2 regions of the Cupriavidus sp. IK-TO18 genome follow, and region 2 is predicted to be linked to the other one. Evidence: predicted binding sites of a transcription regulator. Region 2 holds the regulator's gene; the other holds the start of a gene.
What was found. The regulator FliA, encoded in region 2, starts transcription of late flagellar genes. The targets are predictions, from matches to a motif close to CTAAAGTTTNNNNNNNNNNNGCCGNTA.
Positions count from the first base shown of each region.

Region 1: a site for FliA is predicted at 5,338-5,364, ahead of IPF36_RS21945 (FliC/FljB family flagellin). Genes of this name have one in related genera too.

Region 1 is NZ_JADGMP010000029.1:308,480-320,611, reverse strand. It holds gene IPF36_RS21970 (flagellar hook-length control protein FliK) at 1-1,143, opposite strand, end outside; gene IPF36_RS21965 (flagellar protein FliT) at 1,250-1,582, opposite strand; gene fliS (flagellar export chaperone FliS) at 1,584-1,991, opposite strand; gene fliD (flagellar filament capping protein FliD) at 2,010-3,422, opposite strand; gene IPF36_RS21950 (flagellar protein FlaG) at 3,484-3,858, opposite strand; gene IPF36_RS21945 (FliC/FljB family flagellin) at 4,001-5,239, opposite strand; gene IPF36_RS21940 (RNA chaperone Hfq) at 5,464-5,781, opposite strand; gene IPF36_RS21935 (hypothetical protein) at 6,863-7,054, shown strand; gene IPF36_RS21930 (oxygenase MpaB family protein) at 7,082-7,975, opposite strand; gene IPF36_RS21925 (hypothetical protein) at 8,302-8,589, opposite strand; gene IPF36_RS21920 (BON domain-containing protein) at 8,886-9,329, shown strand; gene IPF36_RS21915 (Ku protein) at 9,419-10,504, opposite strand; gene IPF36_RS21910 (response regulator) at 10,714-12,132, opposite strand, start outside.
Region 2 is NZ_JADGMP010000012.1:298,083-310,214, reverse strand. It holds gene IPF36_RS11450 (hypothetical protein) at 1-17, opposite strand, end outside; gene IPF36_RS11445 (DUF1772 domain-containing protein) at 389-844, opposite strand; gene flhB (flagellar biosynthesis protein FlhB) at 1,221-2,363, shown strand; gene flhA (flagellar biosynthesis protein FlhA) at 2,360-4,441, shown strand; gene flhF (flagellar biosynthesis protein FlhF) at 4,465-6,804, shown strand; gene IPF36_RS11425 (flagellar synthesis regulator MotR) at 6,816-7,610, shown strand; gene IPF36_RS11420 (RNA polymerase sigma factor FliA) at 7,713-8,429, shown strand; gene IPF36_RS11415 (flagellar protein FlhE) at 8,429-8,866, shown strand; gene IPF36_RS11410 (flagellar protein FlgN) at 8,963-9,421, opposite strand; gene flgM (flagellar biosynthesis anti-sigma factor FlgM) at 9,429-9,737, opposite strand; gene flgA (flagellar basal body P-ring formation chaperone FlgA) at 9,910-10,719, opposite strand; gene flgB (flagellar basal body rod protein FlgB) at 10,950-11,357, shown strand; gene flgC (flagellar basal body rod protein FlgC) at 11,392-11,799, shown strand; gene flgD (flagellar hook assembly protein FlgD) at 11,838-12,132, shown strand, end outside.

The sequences.
Region 1 (12,132 bases), on a different contig from region 2:
GCCCAGCGTCAGCAGGACTTCCACAGTGCCAAGGCTGGGCAACTGCAGCCGGATCCGGCTCGACCACGGCCTGCTCGCGTCGTCGGGGCCCTGGCCATTCGCCTCGGGATCCGTACGCCGGATGTCCCACTCCATGGCTGCGCCAGGCCATGCTTCGCCGGCAAAGCGGAACTGCTGCGTCGCGAGCAGTTCGAGCTGCTGGCGAACCACGCCCTCGGTCGCGGGATGAATCGCCGGTCCGGCGGGTGCTGCTTGCCGGGAGGCTTCGCTGGCGATGCTGTCGGTATCGCCGGTGCGCGCTGCATGGGCTGCCATCGGCTCGGCAGCCGCCGGACGCGCGGCGTCCGCGGTGGCCTGGTAGGCCTGCGTCGCCAGCATGCCGGTGGATGGCCGTGGCGGTGGCGTGTCGGCATCGCGGCTATACACGGCTGCGGAGCCGGTGCCCTGGCGCACACCCTGCTCGGACGGCGCGTGGCTGTGCGCCACGCGCGGATTGCGCGGCGAGGCCAGCGCTTCGGCCAGCACCTGCGAGGCCGGCAGCAGCGGCGGTGTGCTAATGCGAGGCACGTCACCGCTGGCCGGTCCGGCATAGGTCAACATGGCCGAGGTGGAAGCCTGCGGCTGCGTGGCGGATGGTTGGCCGGGTGCCGCCTGTGGTGACGTGCGTGGTACACCTGCCTGCGGCTCCTGCAGGATGGTCGACAAAGGGCGCGCACCGCCGACCCACTGCGCCAGGTGCGACTCATAGAACAGCCCGCTTTGTCCCACGGCATTCGCCAGCGCCGCTGCGGCAGCCTGCATCAAACCGGCTGCCGGCGGGGCGGGCAACAACGGCATGCCGGCCTTGACCGGCTGCGGCCCGGCGCCCTCCATCACCGCCAGGATCGCGCGCGCGGCACTGCTCAGCGATTCGCGCGTGGACGTGCCCGGCAGCAGCGCGGCCTGCGCCGGCATGCCATTGGGACCTGCTGCCTGCTGGCTGTGGCGGATTGCCTGGCCGGTGGAATTCTGGACGCTTGATTCCGTGGTCTCGGGCACGGGCTGCAGCGCGGCCAGCCTGTCGATCGCCAGCGCGGGGCGCAGCGATTGCGGGTCCGGGGCCTGACCGGGAGCCAGGCCTGGTGGCAGGTGGATGCCGGTCATTTTTCAGGAATCAGTGGAAAAGGCGGCGCGGCGCACGGACGTGCGTGTGTGTGTTCAGGCGAGTGGGCGCGCCGCTGGCGGCGCGCGGTATCTGTCTGGCTGCCGCTCAGGCCATGGCGCCGTACGTCGACGCAAGCTCCACCTGCCGGCGCGAACTGGTCAGCATGTCGCCGAGCTTCGTGAGCCGCGGCATGGCCAGGTCGCGGATGCTGGCATCGTATGTGAGGATGCGGTCCAGCAACTGGTAGCGGCGCATGCGCTCGGCATCGGAGAAGGGGGTTTCGTGGTCGAGCTGGCGCAGGTGCTCGACCTGTTCCAGGTAAGTGCGCTGCAGCTCGGTGACGGTGTCCCAGTCGCCGGCCTGGGCGGCGTCATGCATGCGGGACGACAGGGCCAGGATGGCTTCGTAGCAGGTGACGATGGGGGAGAAGGGTGCCATGTCAGTTGTCCTGTAAGGCAGGTTGCGGCTCGCCGATCTGCGCCCAGGCCGAAGCCAGGCTTTCCAGTAGGGTATCGACCTCGGCCAGCAGGGCCGCGTCGCTACGCAGGTTGGCCAGCATCAGCCGGCGCACCATGTATTCGTACAGGGACTCGAGGTTGGCGGAGATTTCGCCGCCCGCGTTGTGGTCCAGCACGGCGCGCAGGCCGTTGTCGATGATGTCGATGGCTTTGGAGATGGCGTTGCCGCGTTCGGCAATGTTGCCGCCTTCCAGGTGGAACTTTGCCCGCGCGATGGCGGCGCGGGCGCCGTCATACAGCATCGTGATGAGTTTGTGCGGGCTGGCGCTCATCGCGCCGGTGTGAACACCGACCTGGGCGTAGGCGTTAGCGGCTTGGCGGGCGAACATGTGCGTTATCCCCGTACGTTACTTGGAGCTGCTGTTGGTGAGCGCGTTGAACTGCTGCGTCAGGTAGCTGCTGGTGCGGTTCATCTGCGCGACGACCAGGTCCAGTTGCGTGAACTGGGCCTTGTAGCGGTCGATGGTAGCGTTGACCCGCTCTTCGACGCGGTCATAGTCGTCTTCCAGGTCCTTCAGCGTCTTGGTGATGCCATCCTGGGCCGATTTGAGTGCGCCATCGGTCTTGGTCAGGCCGTCGACGTAGTCGGTGACCTGCTTGCCGATGCCGATGCCGCCGCTGCCGCTGGTGCTGGAAAACATTGCCGTGACACCGGCAAGGTCATTGTTCAGAGCCTTGGTCAGCTTGGTGTCGTCGAGCGCCATCGTGCCGTCCTTGTTGAACGAGATGCCGACGTCGATCAACGTCATCGTGCCACCATTGCCGTTGTCCAACGCGCCGCCGAGCATGCCGCGCAGGCGCGACTGGATAGAACGCAGCGTGGTGTCGCCGGTCAGCGCCGCCGAAGTGCCGGCGTCGGTGTCGAAGGCCGTCAGGGACTTCGCCGCGCTCTGGATATTGTTATACGCGGTGACGAAGGCCTGGACCGACGACTTGATCGAATCGTTGTCGCGCGTCACCACCAGCGAGGTGGTGCCGGTCTTGCTCAGGTTCATGGTCACGCCCTGCGCCGCGTCCACCACCGAGTTGCTCTGGCTGACCACGTCGATGCCGTTGATCTTCAGCGTGGCATTGGCCGGCGGGACCTTCTGCTCCATCTTGTTCGCGGCGGGCGCGGCGGCAGGGTCAAAGGCAACGAGGTTGTTCAATGCGGCATCGCCCGACGACACGCGCATCGTGGCTTGCGTGCCGGTCTTGTCGGAAGTCAGCACCAGGCGGTAAGGCGTGGCGCTGCCATCGTTGACGATGCTCGCGGTCACGCCGATGCCAGCCTTGTTGATGGCGTCGCGCACGCCTTCCAGCGATGCGTTGGCCGGGATCGTGACCTTCTTGGTGCTGGTGGCGGCGCCACCGGTGGCCAGCGCTTCGCCAAAGTCGAAGGTGATCTCGCCCCCGCCGATAGCGGCCTTCTGGTCGGCGACATTGCTGCTCACGAGCGACTGGGCGGTGGCCAGCGTGTTGACGGTGATGCTGTAGTTGCCCGGTACGGCATTGGCTGCGGTGGTCACCGACATCACGTCGGTGGAGCCGACGGTGGCCTTGACCGCGCCGAATGTATCGGCGTTGGACAGCTTCTTGGCCGCGGCCTGGTATGCCGACAGCACGCTTTGCAGCTGGCTGAAGGCTGACAGCTTGGTCTGGTAACTCCTGGCCTGGTTGTTGATGGCGGTGAGCGGCGCTTGCTCAGCCGTCTTGAGCTGGTCCAGCAGGGAGCTCAGGTCCAGGTTGGAGCCGATGCCGATGGAGGAGATCGTTGCCATGCGTGTCGTGCCTTTCTTCAACTTTGTTCGTTTCCGCGGCGATGGTGGGGTATTCCGTGCCTCAGGCCTTCTGGGTGACGAGCAACCCCTGCAACTTGTTCATGGCCCGGGCGATGCGCAGCACCTCTTCGGTGGGCATCTGGCGGATCAGGTCACCTGTTTCCTTGTCGATCACCTTGGTGATGATGCGGTTCGTGTCTTCATCGATCTCGAAACGCAGGCCGATCGAGGTGGTCTCCAACACGTCGGCAAGTTCGCCGAGCGCTGCCAGTGCTTCCGCGGAGTCGGCGCTATCGTTGCTCATCCTTGCCGCCTCGCTTAGCGCTTGGGGTGCTACGGTTGGTTTCGGGGTGCGCTGCGCCGCAGTGTCATTGGTGGAGAGCATTTCGGGCGGCAGGCCGACTTTGCCAGGGTTCAAGATCAAGAATGGCGGCATGATCTGTTCCTTACACGGCGGGAGAATTCGGGGTTAGGTTGAAACGCTTGGCTCGCAGCGGTCTGCCAGCGAAGCGCTCCAGCTGATCGGGAAAAAAGGCTGGGCCTCGCGGCCCAGCCTTTGATGCCTTGCGCGGATGCGATCAACGCAGCAGCGAGAGCACGCCTTGCGTGGTCTGGTTGGCTTGCGCCAGCACAGAGGTACCTGCTTGCTGCAGAATCTGCGCACGGGTCATGTTGGACACTTCCGTGGCGTAGTCAGCGTCTTGAATACGCGAGCGCGAGGCCGACAGGTTGGTTACTGCAGTGCCCAGATTGGCGATCACCGAGTCAAAGCGGTTTTGCACGGCACCAAGGGAACTGCGCAGATCGTCGACCTTCTTCAGCGCCGCGTCGATCGCCTCCAGCGGGCTCGCGGTCGTACCGGTCTGCAGGCTAGCAACTGAAACTTTCGACGTGTCAACGGTGAAGGCGGCCGTGCCTGCAGTCGTCGTGGTATCGGCCGATTGCGGATCCAAGGCGATATAGCGGTACATTGCAGTGCCGTCGACTGCGCCGGTGAAGCCTTGGTTGATCAGCGAGGTGGTTTCGCCGGCGCCGTTAGGAGTGATCGCAACCTCGGCATACAGATTACCGTTCTTATCCGCCACGGCGTTGCCGGTGAAGACTGCGCCGCCAGCTGCCAAGCCGAGCTTGGACGACAAGTCGTCCGTGTTCGCTTCTGCGACAGTAGTGGTCGTAACGGCAGTAGTCGAGCCGTAGAGGGCTTGCAGCTGAGCGGCCGTGGGAGCATCGCCAGCTGCCGAGCCGGTTGCGCCATCGAAGGCGAAAGTAGCGGTGGCGGCCGGACCGGCTACGTTGAAGCCTTGCATCCCCAGAGTTTTCGAACTGATTTCGGCCAAATCGATGGTGATCGTCTCGCCGTCGTTAGCGCCAACTTGGATGGTAAGGGGCTTGGCGCTGGAGGACAGCACCTTCACGCCGTTGAAGTCGGTCTGTTGCGAAGTCCGGTCGATTTCCGACAGGCGCTGCGAGATTTCGTCCTGGATCGACTTCAGGTCCGAAGCCGAGTTCGAGCCGTTGGCGGCCTGCACGCTCAGTTCGCGGATACGCTGCAGGTTGTTGTTGACTTCGGTCAGCGCGCCTTCGGTCGTTTGCGCCAGCGAGATGCCGTCGTTGGCGTTGCGCTGTGCCTGGGTCAGGCCCTTGATGTTCGCAGTGAACCGGTTCGCAATCGCCTGACCAGCTGCATCGTCCTTGGCGCTGTTGATGCGCAGGCCCGACGACAGGCGCTGGATCGCCGTGTTCAGCGACGATTGCGAAGCGTTCATGTTGTTCTGAGTCATCAGAGACAACGAATTGGTGTTAATGACTTGCGCCATTTACGACTCCTATTTGCAAAGTTTTTTGGCATTCCGGCTGCTAGCCGTAACGTTGGCTGCCTGCTTTGCAGGGCGTAGAGTGCCTCCGTTGCAAGGGTTATCGACCGCCCCAGGCAAAGGTTTAGAGTGATCTCTGCAAGTAGTTTGGGGGGGGCGCCGGGGGGCGCCCGGGCGTGCGTCGGCCTGCCAAAAGGCCGCAGGAGTGTGGTGTTGCGATGGCTGCTTCAGCGCCGCTTGCGCGTCCGCGGTATATAGATAGGCACGAATTCCGCCGCAATCGCCGGATCGATACCGACCACCGGCGTGTCCAGCGGTGTCACCAAACAAATCGCCTGCTTGTAGACAATGGTGGGCTGCGGATCGTCCAGCCGCCGGCCGAGCAGCACCATATAGTTGTCCGTCGCCAGCACGATCCCCTGCAGGCGCGTGCCGTTGGACAAATAGACGACCACCGGCGCGCGGTTGGCCGACTGGGCGGCGAGGTGCTGGTACTGCAGTTCCTTTCGGGTGGAGCGCTTGGGCCGGATTTCCTTCTTCTTCACAACGACTCCGGAAGAGCCCGCAAGGGTTCTGGCGGCTGATGACGGTCCGTTGGCCGGCGACCGGGTGGGCGGCGCGGCCAGGGCGGCAGGGGAAAGGTCCGCTCTCGGAACCGGCCTCGGGTCGGGACGTCGGCGCCGCGACGCCTGCGGGCCTCTTGTGTGGGCCGCGGGGTGTCGGGCACATGCCGGCGAGGGGCGCTGCCAGAAGAGAGGGGGAGTACTTCAGTGCCGAGAGTAACAAAGTTTTACAAGCGTCGACGGGCAGAGTGCTTCGCCAGGCCTAGAGTGTTAGCTCTACAAAATTTGTTGCGCTCGGAGCCGTGGTATTGTACCGGTTTTGTGCGACTGCACAATGATCTTCGCCTGCCGTGTCCACCAGCCCTGACGCGGTCGGGCACGCAGTGAAAAACTGAAGGAAAGTCAAAATTCGTCCTGAAGTAATATCAGGACCCAAATTGCTAAAAGTGCGCCAATTGCCCCATAACAGGGATTCCCCTGATAGAAACGGGATTTACACCTGATGTAAGCGAGCTTATATTCTTGGCGAGAGCTTGGTTTCAAGCTCTTGCAGTCCTGGAAAGCCTACGAGCACCCCGCGCGTGGGCTTCTTTTTTTGGTGCCTACGTCGTTTGAGTCGCGCTCTGTGGCGCTGTGGCCGGGAATAAACCGACCGTTCGGGATGTCCAGCGTGATTAAAAGCCACCTTCCGGACAGGCAATTCACCGAACTGCGGGTGTTTTTGCCTCTAATTCTCATTTCCCTTCAAGAATTGTGCGCTGACCGCCGATAGCGCGCCACCGCTGCCATATGCCCTAGCGCGCCGGGGCACGGCAAGCACCGGCGGCGGGAAGCGCCTACCATAGCCGCTCTCCTTGACTCCGCAACAAGAGCAGGACCGGTCACCGCGCCGCCTCGATGCGCGGCTTTCCGCGATCCTGCCGTCCGCAGGTGCACATGACCGCCTCCTCCCCGCCGCCCTTGCAAGCGGCCGCCCGTTGGGCCTTCCGCTTCCTCGGGCGGCACTGCTTCCAAGTCCGCCAGCCAGCGCAACACCGGCGCTCCCGTGCCGCCGGTGCCGGTCATGCAGGTGATCTTCGGGCTGATGCTGGCGATCCCGTTCGGCGCGTTTGCGGCGGACCGGCTGATGTCGTGGAGCGGGCGCGACAAGCCGCTGCGGATGGCCGGCGCGCTGGTGGCGCCGCTGCTGGTGGCGCGGCTGCCGGAGACAGTGCTGCGCGGCAGCGTCGGCAGCGCGGCAGCGGCTGCGGAGTGAATATTCCGAAGGCCGCGCCGGGATGTCCTAGCCCGCGGCCCCGCCCACATTGCCGCCGCGCGCCACGCGCCGCCGTGCCCGTGCGGCCAGCCCCGCGCCCAGTGCCCAGCGCAGCGCCGGCGCAAGCACGCGCATGCCGGCCCGCGTGGCCGAGCGCCGCAGCGACGGTCCGTCGAGGTCGAGCTGCTGCCGCGCCCACGGCGGCAGCAAGGCAATGCCGGCATCGGCCATGATCCGCACCGCCGGTTGCAGCAGCGGGTTGGCCACCGGCATCCTGCGCACCAGCCGCACCACTTCACGGGTGCGCTCGCTGGCCTGCAGCTGGGGCCGCATCGCTTCCAGGTAGGCCGCCACCGCCGCGCGCGAGCGCGGCACGTCGGCTGCGCCGAGCAGCAGCGCAACGCGCGCGACCTCGTCGTAATAGCGGTCCTGCTCGGCTTCGCCCAGCGGCCCGACATAGCGCAGGTAGCCCGCCATGAAGCTCGACACCTCGGCCACATGCACCCATGTCAGCAGCGCCGGATCGGTCGCCGCATAAGGCCGTCCGTCCGGCGCCACGCCGGTGACGCCGGCATGGATGCGCCGTACGCGCCCGATCAGCGCCATGGCATCGTCGCGGCTGCCGTAAGTGGTGCCGGCAATAAACTGGGCGGTGCGGCCGAGCCGGCCCTGCATGTCGGTGCGAAAGCTGGAGTGGTCCCACACGCCGGCCAGCGCCAGCGGATGCAGCGTCTGCAGCAGCAGCGCGCTGACGCCGCCGGCCAGCATTGCCGGGAAGTCTGCGTGCACGCGCCAGCAGACCGCGTCGGGGCCGAACAGCCCGGGGTCGCCGGGCGGGTTGTCATAGTCGAGCGTGAGGCCGGAATTGCTGCGCGTCAGCGCGCGTACCTGCGCGCCGGCGTGCGCACGCACCCTGGCCACCGGTCCAGGCGCGCTGCGTTCGCGCCGGGCGTCGCGGGAGACCGCGGAATCAGCGGAATGGGCGGGATCGGTGTGGCTGGACAAGACCGTGTGGCAAGCAAGAAGACGTCACGGCCAGCATACACGGTAAGCCGCGGACGCGTGCGACGGGGTGCCGCGGCAATTTGGAAAGGAGAGCGGCAACCTCAGCAAAAAGGGCCGGATCTCCCGTTCGGGAGACCCGGCCGATCAAGTTCCGGCGTATGCCCCTGCGGCCGCACCGCATGTTGCTGCCGCACATACCCGGATAGCTGCCTCTATGTCAGCGGCAAGCCTGACTGCTGAGGTTACTGTTGGCGTTGTCCGCCCTGGCCGCCTTGACCGCCCTGTTGGCCGCCCTGACCGCCTTGCTGACCACTGCGTTGACCGCTCTGCTGGCCCGGTTGCGAGCTGCCGCGATCCTGCTGTTGCTGTTGGCCTTGGCCACGATCTTGATTACCCATTTGACCGCCGCCCTGTTGTTGTCCCATGCCGCCTGATTGCTGGCTGCCGCGTTGGCCAGATTGCTGTTCTTGTTGCTTTTGATCTTGCTTTTGGCCCGACTGCGATTGACCCGGCTGTTGCTGCTGTCCCATTGCTAGTCTCCTTGACGCGGCGGACTGCCGCATTCCCGGTTTTGCAATCGCCATGCCAAGCGGAAGCATGCCGGCAGCGGGCTTGCCGTGGCGGGCGGCGCCGCATGCTGCACCCGGCGCGGCTGCCCGCTTTTACAACAGGTGGACCGATTTACACACCCCTGTCGCCGCGGCTCCCGCGTGGCGTTGGGAGAACACTTGGTATGGACTTTGCGGACTGACAACGTGCCAGCAGTCCCGCGTGCCAGGCAGCGAACGCGGCGGAGGCGCTGGGAACCTGTACAGGAGACACAGCCATGCGAATTACCCGATTTTCCGCGCGCGGCATCAGGCTGGCTTGCGTGGCCGCAGCGTTGGCGGCGGCTGCCGGCGCCGCGCAGGCGCTGGACAAAAGTGGCCTGATATTCATCGCGGCCGACAACGCGCCGGCGGCACCGGTCAACTCCGCGCCAGGCATGCCGGGCCGGGCCGACCCGGATCGTGGCGCGAGCGCCGACATGAGCGCCGACAAGGCCAAGCAGGCGGTCGAGGATGGCGCCATCACCACCAAGATCAAGACCAAGCTGCTGACCGCCAAGGATCTCAAGTCGACCGGCATCCACGTGAAGACGAAGAATGGCACGGTTGAAGTGGGCGGCACAGTGCCAAGCCAGCAACAGCATAACCTGGCACTGGACACGATCCGCAGTGTCGAAGGCGTGACGTCGGTGAACGATAACCTCAAGGTCACTTCGCGCTGACCGCTGAAGCGCAATGCCGGGCACGCCAGTGCCCGCCGTCCGCCGATGTGCGAAACACAACGCACCATCTCCGGTTTTCCGGATTCCAGCTAGGCGGCTTTGCGGCGTGTCGTGCCCGTGCTCTTGCGAGCCGTGGCATGAGACTTGGCATGCGACTTGGTGTGCGACTGGGCCGGCGCATGCTTGGCCGCGGTCGTGCGCTTGGCCGTCGTCCGCTTTGCGGGTGATTTCGTCGCCGCTGCATGGCGCGCGGGCGTCTTGCGGCGGCTGCGGCTTGCGCGGGCGCGGTCGTCATCGGCTTCGGCTTCCTTCGCCGCTTGCGATTCCTCCGCCGGCTTCGCGCGGCGCCGGCCCTTGCCGTCGTCGCCCTTGCCGCGCTCGCCCAGGCTCTTGCGCAGCAGCGCCACCATGTCGATGACCTTGGCGCTGCGCCGTGGCGCTTCTTCGTCCTCGGTGGGCTGGGTCAGCTGGTGCGTCTTGCCGGATTCGATCTTGGCGTCGATGCGCGCCATCATGTCGTCGCGATAGGTGTCGCGATACTGTTCTGGCTTCCAGTCTTCGGTCATGTCCTCGACCAGCTTGGTTGCCATCTCGATCTCGCGCGCATGGGCGCCGCTGCCCTTGGTGCTCGACGCCTTCGGCAGGCGCAGCTCCGAGATCGGCAGCACTTCGTCGGCGAAGCGCATGGTGTTGAGTACCAGCGCGTTGTCGTGGACCAGCACTGCCGCCAGGTGCTGGCGATTGCGCAGCACCACAAGCGCCAGCGCGGCGCGGCCGGTGCGCCGCATCGTCGCATGCAGCAGCGCGTAGCCGCGGTCGCCGCGCTTGTCCGGCTCGAGGTAGTAGGGGGTGTCGAAGAAATAGGGCGGAATGCTCTGCGCCTCGACAAAGCTGACGATGTCGACCGTCTGCGTGGCTTCGACATTGGCCTGGCGGAAATCCTCGTCGTTCAGCAGCACGTACTCGTCCTTGGCGTACTGGTAGCCCTTGACGATGTGCTCCTTGTCGACCGGCTTGCCGGTGCTCTTGTTGATGCGCTGGTAGCCCACCGGGGCCATGTCGCGCACGTCTAGCAGGTCGAGGTCGAGTGTCTGGCTGCGCGACGCTGGCCGCAGGACGACCGGGATATTGACGAGGCCAAAGGTAATGGCGCCTTTCCAGATGATGCGGGACACTTGACGGCTCCTTTATCGCATTGATCGCGCGCGCGTTGCGGCGGCGGTGGCGGCTGGTCGCCCGGTGGCGGGTCGGAGACGGGTTCGGGAGGCCCCGGCGGCGGCTCGGGCGGCGGGACTTCCGGCTCTCGCGGGGGAATGTCGGGGTCGGGCGTGGTATGCACGTAGGCTCCTTGTCAGGGTTGATGGCGGACCGGCATGGCCGTTGGCTAAACGCGGTCCTTGAGCGTATCGAGCAGGTGCGTCAGCGCGTCCAGGTCGGCCGGCTTTACCAGGTGCTGGTCGAAGCCCGCTTCCATCGCGCGCCGGCGGTCCTCGGGCTGGCCGAAGCCGGTCAATGCGACCAGCGTGGCGCCGCGCATCTCGGGCAGCGCGCGCAGCCGGCGCGCGGTCTCGAAGCCGTCCATGGCCGGCATGCCGAGATCCAGCAGCACCACTTCCGGGCGCGCGGCGGTGGCGAGCGCGACAGCCGTGGGCCCGTCCGGCGCCGTCACCACGGTGTGGCCCATGGTCTGGAGCGTCATGGTCATGGCTTCGAGGGCGTCGGCGTTGTCGTCCACCACCATGATCCGCCGCGACACGCCGCTGTGCGCCGCGGACTTGCCGGTGCCGGGGTGCCACTTGTGCCACGGCTCGACCGGCAGCGTGACGCTGAAGGTGCTGCCCTGGCCAGGGCCGGGGCTGTCGGCGCGGATCGTGCCGCCATGCAGCAAGACCAGCTTCTGCACCAGCGTCAGGCCGATGCCGGGCCCGTCGTGCGGGAAGGCGTTGGCCGGCGCCGTGCCGTCGTTGATGTTGCGGTTGCCGACGCTGCTGTCGATGCTGCTGCCTTTGCCGGCGTTGCCATCGGCGGGATCGTGCGGGGCCAGCGGGTCGAACAACAGCCGCTGCAGCGCCTCGGACAGTCCGGTGCCGTTGTCGCGCACGCGCACCGTGACATGGCCGCCGGCGGAACCGCTGGCCGCATTCTCGTCGAGCGTGGCGTCGACCGTGATCTGGCCGCCCGCGGGCGTGTAGGCGGCGGCATTGTGCAGCAGGTTGCTGAAGATCTGCGTCAGCCGCACCAGGTCGCCGCGCACCGGCAGCGGCTGCTCGGGCAGCGACAGGCGCAGCGTGTGGCCGTAGACGTCGATCTCCGGCCGCACCGCTTCGACCGCGGTACTGAGCGCGGCGCGCAGCTCTACCAGGTCCTGGCGCAGCGTGATGCGGCCCTGGTTGAAGCGCGAGATATCGAGCAGCTCGTCGACCAGCCGGGTCAGGTGGTGCAGCTGGCGGCCGATGATGTCGCGCGCGCGGAACATGTCCTCGCGCGAAGGCGACAGCTGCTGCAGCATGTCGGCAGCGCTGCGCAGCGGCGCGAGCGGGTTGCGCAACTCGTGGGCGAGCATGGCCAGGAACTGGTCCTTGCGCCGCTCCTCGTCGCGCAGCGTGCGTCCGGCGCGGTTCTGCAGCGTCACGTCCTGGCAGATGCCGGCAATGCGCAGCGGCCGGGCATGGCCGGTATCGCAGGCATCGCCGCCATCGCCGGCATGGCCGGCATCGGCGCGCGCGGCCGCCTGACCGGCGCCGTGCACGGGGAAGGCGCGCGCGCGGATCTCGCGCAGCTGGCCGTCGGGCCGCGTCATCTG
Region 2 (12,132 bases):
AGGAATCTCCCGGACATCGCAGTCTCCTGGCCGAAGTGCCCCGGATTCGAAACCTGTCTTGGCATGCGACCCGGCGGAACGGGTAGGGCATGGCGCAAACCGCAATCTTTCCATACCCGCAACCCATGCAAAATGCCCTGCTGTTCGGCAGGCTTGGCGCGCGAGCCCGTCACCCCAAATAAGCCGCAACAAAGATGCCAACACTGCCGGATGTGTTGTTTTTATTATGTTATGGCAGACATATAGATTCGAGGCGCTGGTGAAATCGGTGCAATCTGTTTCGTTCGAGATACAAGCCGGAAGCTGTCAGGCGTATGCCCTCATCCGGACGCCGCGATGGGCGAACTCAGGGTCGTCATGTCATTCACCGGCTGGCGGGATCTTCAGTTCAAGTGACTCCATTTCCAACTCCACCCAACTGCCACACATCGATGGCGGACGCGACAAGACTCAATGCTGTGCGCACTCCATGCAGCCTGGCCCATTTCTGCAAGAGTTCCCGGGTCTCCACCGACGATAGATCGCGATCCGGCTCGAGAATCTTGTGGTTGATGGGCATTACGACGAGCAAGGTGTACGGCACGACAGATCCGATCAGTAGCGCGGCAGCAAACCACCAGATACTGGCGCCCAAAAGCCATGCCATCACTCCGCTCAGTAAGCTGACCAGCGCCAATGGAGCCTGCATGAGCGTGGCGCGCTTATAGCTGGGCGCCCACTGCTGTGCCGCGGACCTTGTCTCAAGCACCATTCTTGCGGGATGCTCAACCACGTTGATATACAAGGCGGCCCCGGCGAAGAGCATCGCAGCGAACGCGGCAATCATTTGCAGTGCGTGGTTCATCACACCCTCCGTGAAGCCTACCTCCAATTATGGTGAAGAACCCGAGAGGCCCCACAGGGAGTTCGTAAGGCATTGGAAGGCTTCCGGCGTTTTGCGCGCGACTGGCAGGTTCGCTGACGATGCCTGATGGACAAGCACAGCGCTCACCCACAGGAGTGCGTCCACGACGGGCGGTGGCTTGTTTCAAGGCACTCGCCGGTCGACGGCCACTCCAGATTTCCCTAAAGTCTCCCAACCCCCCGCCGTTAATCCCCCAAGTCCCCCGATTTCCCAAACAACACCCAAATCCCCCGCCTTTTCCCATGAATGGGAAGCCCCCCACGCTTCGATAATCCGTGCTGACGAATAGCGGCCTGCCGCTTCGCACGGAGCGTGGATGTCCGAAGAAAGCGATCTCGAGAAAACCGAACCCGCCTCACCCCGGCGCCTGGAAAAGGCGCGCGAGGAGGGGCAGGTGGTGCGTTCGCGCGAGCTGGCCACGTTCATCATGCTGATCGCCGGCGTCCTCGGCCTGTGGACGCTGGGCGGCCACATGGGCCGCAGCCTCAACCAGGTCATGCAGGGCGCGCTGCGCTTCGAGCGGGAAACCGCCTTTGATACCTCGCGCATGCTGTCGCGCTTCGTGCTGATGGTGTGGGACAGCCTGCTCGCCTTCCTGCCGCTGCTGCTGCTGTTCGGCGTTGCCGCACTGGCCGCGCCGCTGATGCTGGGCGGCTGGGTGTTCTCGGCCAAGTCGTTCGCGCCGCAGTTCTCGCGCATGTCGCCGATGGCCGGATTGGGCCGCCTGTTCTCCGCGCATTCCCTGGTGGAGTTGCTCAAGGCGGTGGCCAAGTCGCTGCTGGTCGGCGCGGTCGGCGCCTGGGTGCTGTGGCAGCGCCTGCCTGAGGCGATCGCGCTGATGAACGCACCGGTCCAGGAAGCGCTGCTGCACATGGTCGACCTGGTGCTGTACTGCTGCCTGGTGGTGTCGCTGTCGCTGCTGGTGGTGGCGGCCATCGACGTGCCCTGGCAGTACTGGGAGTTCTTCAAGAAGCTGCGCATGACCAAGGAAGAGGTCAAGCAGGAATTCAAGGAGAGCGAGGGCGATCCGCATATCAAGAACCGCATCCGCCAGCAGCAGCGCGCCATGGCCCGCCGCCGCATGATGACCGAGGTGCCCAAGGCCGACGTGGTGGTGACCAACCCCACGCACTTCGCCGTGGCGCTGCGCTATGAAGAGGGCCGCATGGGCGCGCCGCGCGTGGTGGCCAAGGGCACCGGCGAAGTCGCCGCGCGCATCCGCGCGCTGGCCGCCGAGCACCGCGTGCCGCTGATGTCGGCGCCGCCGCTGGCGCGCGCGCTGCACCGCCACGTGGAGCTGGGCCACGAGATTCCCGCCGGACTCTATACCGCCGTGGCCGAAGTGCTGGCCTGGGTCTACCAACTGAAGCACTGGCACTACTCGCAGGGCCCGCAGCCGCAGGCGCCGTCGGACCTGCTGGTGCCTGATGAACTCGCCGTACCGGAAAGCCGCGAATGAATGCTCTGAGCTCATTGCTGAACCTGCCTGGCCTGCGCTCGGCCGGCCAGATGAAGGCCTTCACTGGGCCGCTGCTGATCATCATGATCCTGGGGATGATGATCCTGCCGCTGCCGGCCTTCGTGCTGGATCTGCTGTTCACCTTCAATATCGCGCTGGCGATCATGGTGCTGCTGGTCAGCATGTACACGCAGAAGCCGCTGGACTTTGCCGCGTTCCCCGCGGTGCTGCTGTTTACCACGCTGCTGCGCCTGTCGCTGAATGTCGCCTCCACCCGCGTGGTGCTGCTCGAAGGCCATACCGGCCCGGACGCCGCCGGCAAAGTGGTGGAAGCGTTCGGCCACTTCCTGGTGGGCGGCAACTTCGCGGTCGGCATCGTGGTGTTCGCAATCCTGGTTGTGATCAACTTCATGGTCATCACCAAGGGCGCGGGCCGGATTGCCGAGGTGGGCGCGCGCTTCATGCTGGACTCGATGCCCGGCAAGCAGATGTCGATCGATGCCGACCTCAACGCCGGCCTGATCGACGAAGCGGCGGCCAAGAAGCGCCGCGCCGAAGTGGCGCAGGAATCCGACTTCTACGGCGCCATGGACGGTGCCAGCAAGTTCGTGCGCGGTGACGCCGTGGCGGGCCTGATCATCATGTTCATCAACGTCGCCGCGGGCATGGTGGTGGGCATGGTGCAGCACGACCTGGACTTCGGCACCGCAGTGCACAACTACACGCTGCTGACCATCGGCGACGGCCTGGTCGCGCAGATCCCGGCGCTGGTGATCTCCACCGCGGCCGGCGTGATCGTGTCGCGCGTGGCCAATGAGCAGGATGTCGGCGAACAGCTGACCGGGCAGCTGTTCTCCAACCCGCGCGTGTTGTACCTGACCGCCGGCATCATGGGGCTGATGGGCATCATCCCGGGCATGCCGCATTTCGCCTTCCTGCTGCTGTCCGGCGCGCTGGTCTGGATGGGCCGCTACCTGTCGCGCAAGGCGGCGACGCAGCAGCAGGTCAGGCAGCGCGAGGAACGCGCGCCCGCTGTCGCGCAGGAGTCGACCGAAGCCAGCTGGGACGACGTCTCGCTGGTCGACCCGCTTGGCATGGAAGTGGGCTATCGCCTGATCACGCTGGTCGACCGCGCGCAGGACGGCGAACTGCTCGGCCGCATCAAGAGCATCCGCAAGAAGGTGGCGCAGGAAATCGGCTTCCTGGTGCCGGTGGTGCATATCCGCGACAACCTGGAACTCAAGCCCAACGCCTACCGCATCACGCTCAAGGGCGTCGAGATCGGCCGCGGCGAAGCCATGCCGGGGCAATGGATGGCGATCAACCCGGGCCAGGTCAGCGGCACGCTGCCGGGCGCGGCCACGCGCGATCCCGCCTTCGGCCTGCCGGCGGTATGGATCGACGCGGGCATCAAGGAGCAGGCGCAGTCCTACGGCTACACCGTGGTCGATGCCAGCACCGTGGTCGCCACGCACCTGAATCACCTGATCCACATGCATGCGGCCGAGCTGCTCGGCCGCCAGGAAGTGCAGGCGCTGCTGGACCGCATCGCCAGGGACGCGCCCAAGCTGACCGAAGACCTGGTGCCCAAGACCATCTCGCTGACGGCGCTGCAGAAGATCCTGCAGAACCTGCTCGACGAAGGCGTGGCGATCCGCGACATGCGCACCATCCTCGACGTGGTGGCCGAGCATGCGCCCAAGATCAGCGATCCGAACGAACTGACCGCGATGGTGCGCGTGGCCATGGGCCGCGCCATCACGCAGCAGCTGTTCCCCAACAACGCCGACCTGCAGGTGATCGGCCTCGACGCCGGCCTCGAGCGGGTGCTGTCGCAGGCGCTGACCAACGGCGGCGGCATCGAGCCAGGCCTGGCCGATGCGCTGCTGCAGCAGACCCAGGGCGCGGTCACGCGCCAGGAGCAGATGGGGCTGGACCCGGTGCTGCTGGTGCCGTCGCAGCTGCGCCCGCTGATGGCGCGCTTCCTGCGCCGCACGCTGCCGCAGCTGCGGGTGCTGTCGCATGCCGAAGTGCCTGACAACCGCAATATCCGCATCACCGCCATGATCGGCGCGTGAGCGATCACCCGACAGAGCCAACGATGAGCGTAGCTAAATTTGTCGCCGCCAACGGCCGTGAAGCCATGCGCCAGGTGCGCGAAGCCATGGGCCCCGATGCCGTGGTGCTGTCCAACCGTACCGTAGAGGGCGGTGTCGAGATCGTCGCGATGCGCGATGCCGACCTGGGCAGCGTATCGGCCAGCGCGCAGGCCTATGTGCCGCCCGCGCCGGCGGCGGAGCCTGCAGCCATTGGCGACCTGCGCGGCGAGCTGCAGTCGATGCGCGCGATGCTGGAGCGCCAGCTTGCCGGCATCGGCAATGCGCCCACCGCGGCGGGCCACGGCGTTGCCGCCAGCGACCCGCTGCGCGAATCGCTGTTCGAATGGATGGTGGGGGCCGGCTTCTCCGGCCAGCTGGCGCGCACGCTGCTGGCACGCCTGCCGCTGGGCTACGACCGTCCGGCCGCGATGACCTGGATCCGCAAGGAGCTGGCCAGCAAGGTGCCGGTGCTGGGCGACGAAGACCAGCTGTTCGCACAGGGCGGCGTGCTGGCGCTGATCGGGCCCACCGGCGTGGGCAAGACCACCACCACCGCCAAGCTGGCGGCGCGGTTCGTGCTGCGCCACGGCGCCGACAAGCTGGCGTTGCTGACCACCGACAGCTTCCGTATCGGCGCGCATGAACAGCTGCGCATCTATGGCGACATCCTCGGCGTGCCGGTGCATGCGGTGAAGGACGCCGCCGACCTGCGCTTCGCGCTGGCGGCAATGAAGGACAAGCACCTGGTCATCATCGACACCGTCGGCATGAGCCAGCGCGACCGCAGCCTGTCGGAGCAGATCGCCATGCTCGCCGGCGTGCCCGCGCCGGTGCAGCGCGTGCTGCTGCTCAACGGCGCCAGCCACGGCGACACGCTCAATGAAGTCGTGCATGCCTACCGACACGACGCCGCGCCCGACGATGGCGGCATCGACGGCTGCATCATCAGCAAGCTGGATGAAGCTACCCACCTGGGCTCGGTGCTCGATGTGGTGATCCGCCATCGGCTGCCGGTGTTCTACGCCTCGACCGGCCAGCGCGTGCCCGAGCACCTGGAGCTGGCCAGCAGCGCCGCGCTGGTCGAACGCGCTTTCCTGACACCGCGCCGCGGCTCGGTCTTTAACGATGCCGACGTCGCGCGCCGCCGCCACGCGGCAGCGGACGATCAGTCCGGGAAGGGCGGGAAGGGCGGCGCCGAAGACGTGCTGCGCTCGCTCACCGACAGCGCCGATGCGCTGGGCCAGTGTGTCGCGGAACTCAACGGCGCGGGCCTGGGCTTCGACCTGGCGCGCTCGCTGTGGCAGCAGCGCACCGCGGGCGATACCGCGCTGCGCGCGATGGCGCAGCAGGTGCGCGAAGCGGTCTGCCGCGACGTCAACCGTGCCTGCGACCAGTACGTGCTGGCGCTGGCGGCCACGCTGCCGGTCAGCGTGCCCGGCCGCCGCACGCCGCAGCCGCTGCAGCACACGCTGTGGCTGGGCGACCGCGACGGCACGCCGCTGGCCGCCACCGTCACCGCCGCTGGCCGCGCCGGCCAGCCGCTGGGCGAGGCCGACGCCGAGGCCGCCAACCTGCGCGCCGCCATGAGCGCTGCGCGCAGGGTGGTCAACGTGGTCGACGCGATGCCGTCCGCCGCCACGCTGGCGCGCTGGCAGCAGGCCGGCGAACGCTGGATCGCGGGCGCGCGCAAGACCGTGCGCGTGGTGGGCGCAGGCGCCGCCTGGAAGCTCGATGCACTCGCCGATACGCTGACCTTCCACGCCATCGGCGACGCCATCGTGCGCGAGCGCGACGCGGTGCGCTGGCTGGCCACCGCCGACGTGCGCGTGCCCGACAGCCCCGCGCGTGGCAAGGGCGCTCCCGAAGGCGGCATCGATGCCTGCCTGGTGGTGGTGCGCCTGGTCGACCGCGCCAGCGGCGAGCTGCTCGATACCCGTTATCTGCTGTGCGACCCGGCGCTGGCGCCGGATGCAGCACAGGTGGCGCACTGGGCGCCATGGTCGGATACGGCCGAAACGCGCCTGCGCACGCTGCGCCATGCCATCGACCACTTCGCGCAGGATGCCGAAGCCGGCCACGCCGCCAGTGCCGCGCTCGCGGCGCTGCAGCTTGGCCTGTCGGTGCTGTGCCTCGAACACGCGCCAACCGCGACCGCGCCGGCGTTCCTGGCACGCCTGGCCGGGCGCACCGTGCGAGCCGGCACGGCGGTGCCGGGCACCGTGCTCAATGAAGGCATGGGCCGCATGCTGGCGCTGCTCGACGTGCTGGAGAATTACTCCGGCCGCGCCGCGGCGGCACCCGCTGTCGCGGAAGCGGCCGATGTCATGGGAGCCCTGCAGTGAGCACGCTCGCCATGGACCAGGCGGAAAGCCTGCGGCGCATGCTGGCGCCGCGCACCACGCGCCGCATCGCCGTGGTCGCCAGCGAACGCGGTGCCGGCGCCACCACGGTGGCGCTGGGCCTTTCGCACGCGCTTGCGATGCAGGGCGAGCGCGTACTGCTGCTCGACGAAGACCCGGCCACGGCGCGCGCGACCAGGCTCGCCGGCGCGACCCCGGCCGGCACGCTCGCCGACGTGCAGGAAGGACGCCTGCCGCTGGAAGCCGCGGCGGGCGTCGGCACCGGCGGCGCGGTATCGGTGCTGCCGGCCGGCCGCCAACGCGCGGGGCTCGACGTGCCCGCCGCGGCGCTGTCGGCCTTTCGCAGCGTGCTGGTCGATGCCACCGCCGATGCCGACGGCGCGCTGTCGCCCTTTGCCGGCGGCGCGCACAACGTGGTGATCGTGATGCGCCCGGAGCTGGCGTCGATCACCGCCGCCTATGCCTGCATCAAGCGCCTGCATCACCTGTATGCCTGGCGCCGCTTCTACCTGGTGGTCAACATGGCCGCCACCGAAGCCGCCGTGCAGGCGATCCTGCGCAACCTGGCGCGTACCGCCAGCCAGTACCTCGGCGTGGAAGTGCTGCGCGCCGGCTGGCTGCCGGCCGACCCGCTGGTGGCGCGCGGCGTGCAGCTTGGCCGCTGCGTGGTCGAGGCCTTCCCGGCAGCACCCGCGACCAGCGCGCTGCGACGCACCGCCGGCAGCATCGGCGGCTGGCCGCTGCGCGCCGAGGCGCCGGCCCCTGCCGCGACGCCGGTGCCGGCGTGAGCGCCACCCGAGCCATGCCTTACCAACGAACCAGACCCTGAGCCAGCCGGCGCGCCGCGTGGCGTGCCCGTCCAGCAATCCAGCATTCACGAGAATTGCACCATGTATACGATCCAGGGAAAGCTCGACCAGGCCGATGTGGTCAAGGCGCACGCACAGCTGGTGCGTCGCATCGCCTTGCAGCTGGCCGCCAAGCTGCCTGCCAGCGTGCAGATCGACGACCTGATCCAGGCCGGCATGATCGGCCTGCTCGACGCCGCCAAGCGCTATGAAGACACCCACGGCGCGCGCTTCGAGACCTACGCCAGCCAGCGCATCCGCGGCGCCATGCTCGACGAGGTGCGCGCTAACGACTGGCAGTCGCGCAGCCTGCGCCAGTTCACGCGGCGCATCGAACGCACCCAGCGCTCGCTCGAGCAGAAGCTCGGACGCACGCCGCTCGATTCCGAGGTGGCCGAGGCGATGGAGATGCCGCTGGGCGAATACCAGGTCCTGCTCAACGAGGTCTATGGCTGCCAGCTGCTGCATTACGAGGATTTCGAGCGCTCCGGGGAAGAGGATTTCCTCGACCGCCATCTTGGCGGCAGCGACGACGGCAATCCGCTGACGGTGCTGATGGAAAGCGGCATGCGCCAAGCGCTGATCCGCGCCATCGACCGGCTGCCCGAGCGCGAGAAGCTGGTGCTGTCGCTGTGCTATGACCAGGAGCTGAACCTGCGGGAGATCGGGGCGGTGCTGGATGTGACCGAGTCGCGCGTGTGCCAGATCCGGGGGCAGGCGATTACGCGGTTGCGGAACCAGTTGCGTGGGTTGTTGTGATGGGTGTTGGTGGCCTGCTTGCCCGCGGCGCCGGCGTCGTGCTGCTCGCTGCGTCGGCTTGTGCCTGGGCGGCGATCGAAGGTGGGACACGGCATGCGTGGACCGGGTCGGTCAATGGGCCGGCGTTGCATGGGCGGGGGCAGCGGGCGGTGTCGGCGCCGATTCAGCCTGTGGGGGTGTTGCCGCAGGCTGAAGGGGTGATTACGACGGTGCGGTGGCGTTACAGCTTTGCGCAGACGCCGCCGGCCGAGTTGCAGGCATATTTGTGCAATGCGCAGCGGTGTGTGATGTTGCCCCAGGCCGAGGGGCTAACGTCCGCGTTCTCCGGCGATGATGCTACCAAGGGGTTTGTGTTTGCGTTTCGGGTGCCGGGGCAGGGGAGTCTGGTGCCGGTTTTGCAGGGGCGGAGTAATGAGGTGGTTGTGGGCTTTCGGTAGGCATCTGTTCTAGGTGCCTGGCTGGCCACCAGATGGGGACCTATCCGCAAGGCACGCAACAAAAAGCCGATGCCGGTCCGCAACGCAAAACCCAAATCAGCCTGCCGCCAGGCTCACCCCCCCAACCCCGGTCGCCGCCTTCCCATCCTTCCCATACAACCCGGCATCCCCGCCACTATGCTGCCGCAGCGCCTGAATCGCCTGCTGCGTGAAATCGAGATGTGCCTTGATGACCGCGCCATTCAGCGCATTGCCATCCCGCGTCACCCGCGCAGCAAAGATCAGCTTGCGCCAGGCCTCCGCCACGCCGGCATCGAGCCGGCCAAGCAATTGCCCGTCCGCGCCAGCACGCAGGCCCAGCGCCTGCATCTGCGCTTCCCGCGCCCGGACCTGCCGCGACAGCCCCTGACCCACTTCCACCTTGCGCGTCAGCAACTCGCTGAGCGCAGTGAAATCCCCGCGCTTGATGGCATCTCGCTCTTGCGCAAGAAGTTGCCCGAAAGCTTCAACACCTTCGGTTTCACGCTGCAGGGACTGGATCAGGCTTTGGCTCATGATTTGGCTATTGAGGGTCGGCCTGGCCTAGCTCGCGCAAGCTGGCGAGCAGGCCATCGGCAATCTTGCCCGGGTCGATCTTGATCCGGCCTTCGGCGATGGCCTGGCGGATTTCTTCGACCTTGGCGGTATCGATATCGTCGTCGGTTTCCTGCGCCAGGCGGCTGCTGATCTCGCGCACCTGTGCGGCCAGCGGACTGACGCTCAGCCCGGAGGACGGCGGGGCGGCGCTGGCCGGTGCGGCCTGGGGCCGGGCGGCGGCGTCGCCTGCGGGCGCGTCGGCGGGCCGGGACGAGGTGGAATGGTTGATCTTCACGGGCGTTCCTTGCTGGTTTCCTATGGCATTACGGCCGTGGCGGGGAAATCTTTAGGGAACGTGCCCCAGGGGTGCGTCCCATATCGCCCGCAAGGCTGGACCGGCGGCATTTTCGCATGCCGCGGTGCCATCGGAATCCGGCTGCCAGCCACGATCGGCAGACTCGAAGTGCTTATTGCAGCACGACGGTATCACCGCTGCGCACCAACCCGTTGACCACCTGGCCGTTGCGCAGGCGGACCTGCACGGTATTGCCGGTGGCGGCGTCGGCCAGCACCTTGCCCTCGCTGGAGATCTGGAACGCCTCACCCTCGACCGACACCGTGACGGTCTGTCCCTGGCGCACCGCGATGGCCTTGCGCAGCAGGTCGCTGCGCATGGGCGAGCCGGCGGCGATGCGGTTGGCGGCGACGGCGCCGGCGAGCTGGGCCGGGTCGGTGATGACCGCGCGCGGCAAGGTGGCAAGGTCGCCCTGGCGCACTTCGATATCGGCCTGGCTGACCGGTTCGCCCGGACCCAGGGCGCGCGACGCGACGTAATAGTCGGTCAGCACCGATACGCGCGCCTGCATATAGCGCACCCACGGCCGCTCGCCGCCACAGCGCACGCCGACCGAGACCCGCCCCCACGGCGAGGCGCCGGCGGGCAGAAATGGGTCGGGCGATGCGCACTCCGGCGCGCGGCCGCCCGACGGCGGAGCCACCTGCACGCTGACCTTGCCGGGCAGGCCGGCGGTCTGCTGCAGCAGGAAGCGCTCCACGGCAGCGCGTGCGGGATCCTCGGTGAAGGGGCTTGCAGCGGCCGCGTGCTGGCCGGCCGCCGGTGCCTGCATGGCGACCGGAGTGACCTGCGCCGGCGCAGCGCCGGCGGCCCCGGCAAGGCACAGCAGGCCTGCCGCCAGCAGGGTCTGCGCCTTGCGCGGGCCGTTGCGGCGGGAATAGCGGCCGAGGGTGCGTCGGAGGGAGCGGCGATTGGGGTTCATCTGGTCTTCCCGGCAAGGACGGCGGGGCCTGCGCTGGCATGCCCGGCGCGCTGCCCCGTGACCGGCGGCGCGCCCCGTCTACATCAGTCATCGGGTTCCGATTGTAGGCAGCGCCTCGCGCGAGGGCGTGCCGAAATGCAAGGATTTCCCGTCCTTATTCATCCGATTGGCGCCACCGGCCCCCGCCTAAGATGGCACCCCTGAAGAAGGTCGTCCAGGGAGATGCCAGCATGATCGACAGACTCGACGCGTCGCTACGCTTCCAGCAGGAAGCGCTGAGCCTGCGCAACCAGCGGCAATCGGTGATTGCCTCCAACATCGCGCACGCCGATACCCCGGGCTACAAGGCCCGCGACTTCGATTTCGCCAGCACGCTGGCGCAGTCCGTGGAACGCGGCCATCGCAACGAAGGCATGTCGCTGTCGACCACCCAGGTCCGCCACCTGCCCGCGCAGGCGCCGACCCGCGAGGCGTTCGATCTGGCCTACCGCATTCCGCTGCAGTCCAGCGTCGACGGCAACACCGTTGAAATGGATGCCGAGCGCGTGGCCTTCGCCGACAACGCGGTGCATTTCGAGTCGGGCCTGACGGTGATGAACTCGAAGATCAAGACCATGCTGGCGGCGATCCAGCAATAAGCGAGCAACAGATCCAGCAGCAAGGAGGGAGCGCATGCCGGCAATGAACATCTTCGACGTCGCGGGCTCGGCCATGGCGGCGCAGTCGCAGCGCATGAACGTGACCGCGTCCAACCTGGCCAACGCCGACAGCGTGGTCAGCCCGGACGGGCAGGCCTACCGTGCCAAGCAGGTCGTGTTCGGCATGGCGCCCACGCCCGGCCAGAGCGACGTCGGCGGGGTACAGGTGGCCGGCATCAGCGAAGACCCTTCGCCGCCGCGCATGGTCCACAACCCCACGCATCCGATGGCGAACGCGCAGGGCTACGTGGTCATGCCCAACGTCAACCCGGTGGAAGAGATGGTCAACATGATCTCGGCCTCGCGCTCGTACCAGGCCAATGTCGAGGTGCTCAACTCCGCCAAGAACATGATGCTCAAGACGCTGACGATCGGCCAGTAACGGCCCTCGACGAGCTAAGGAAAGAGGAACCGCGCGACATGACAACCACTTCTTCGGTCAACAGCAACAGCAGTACCACCAACATCAACGATGCTCTGAAGAACAGCAGCGCCAGCGCCGCCGACCTGCAGAACAACTTCCTGAAGATGCTGGTGACCCAGCTCAACAACCAGGACCCGCTCAAGCCGCTGGACAACTCGCAGCTGACCTCGCAGCTGGCGCAGATCTCCACCGTCAGCGGCATGCAGACCATGAATGCGACCCTGTCGCAGCTGCTGAACCAGGTCAGCGCCAGCCGCGCGATGGACTCCGCCGCGCTGATCGGCCGCACGG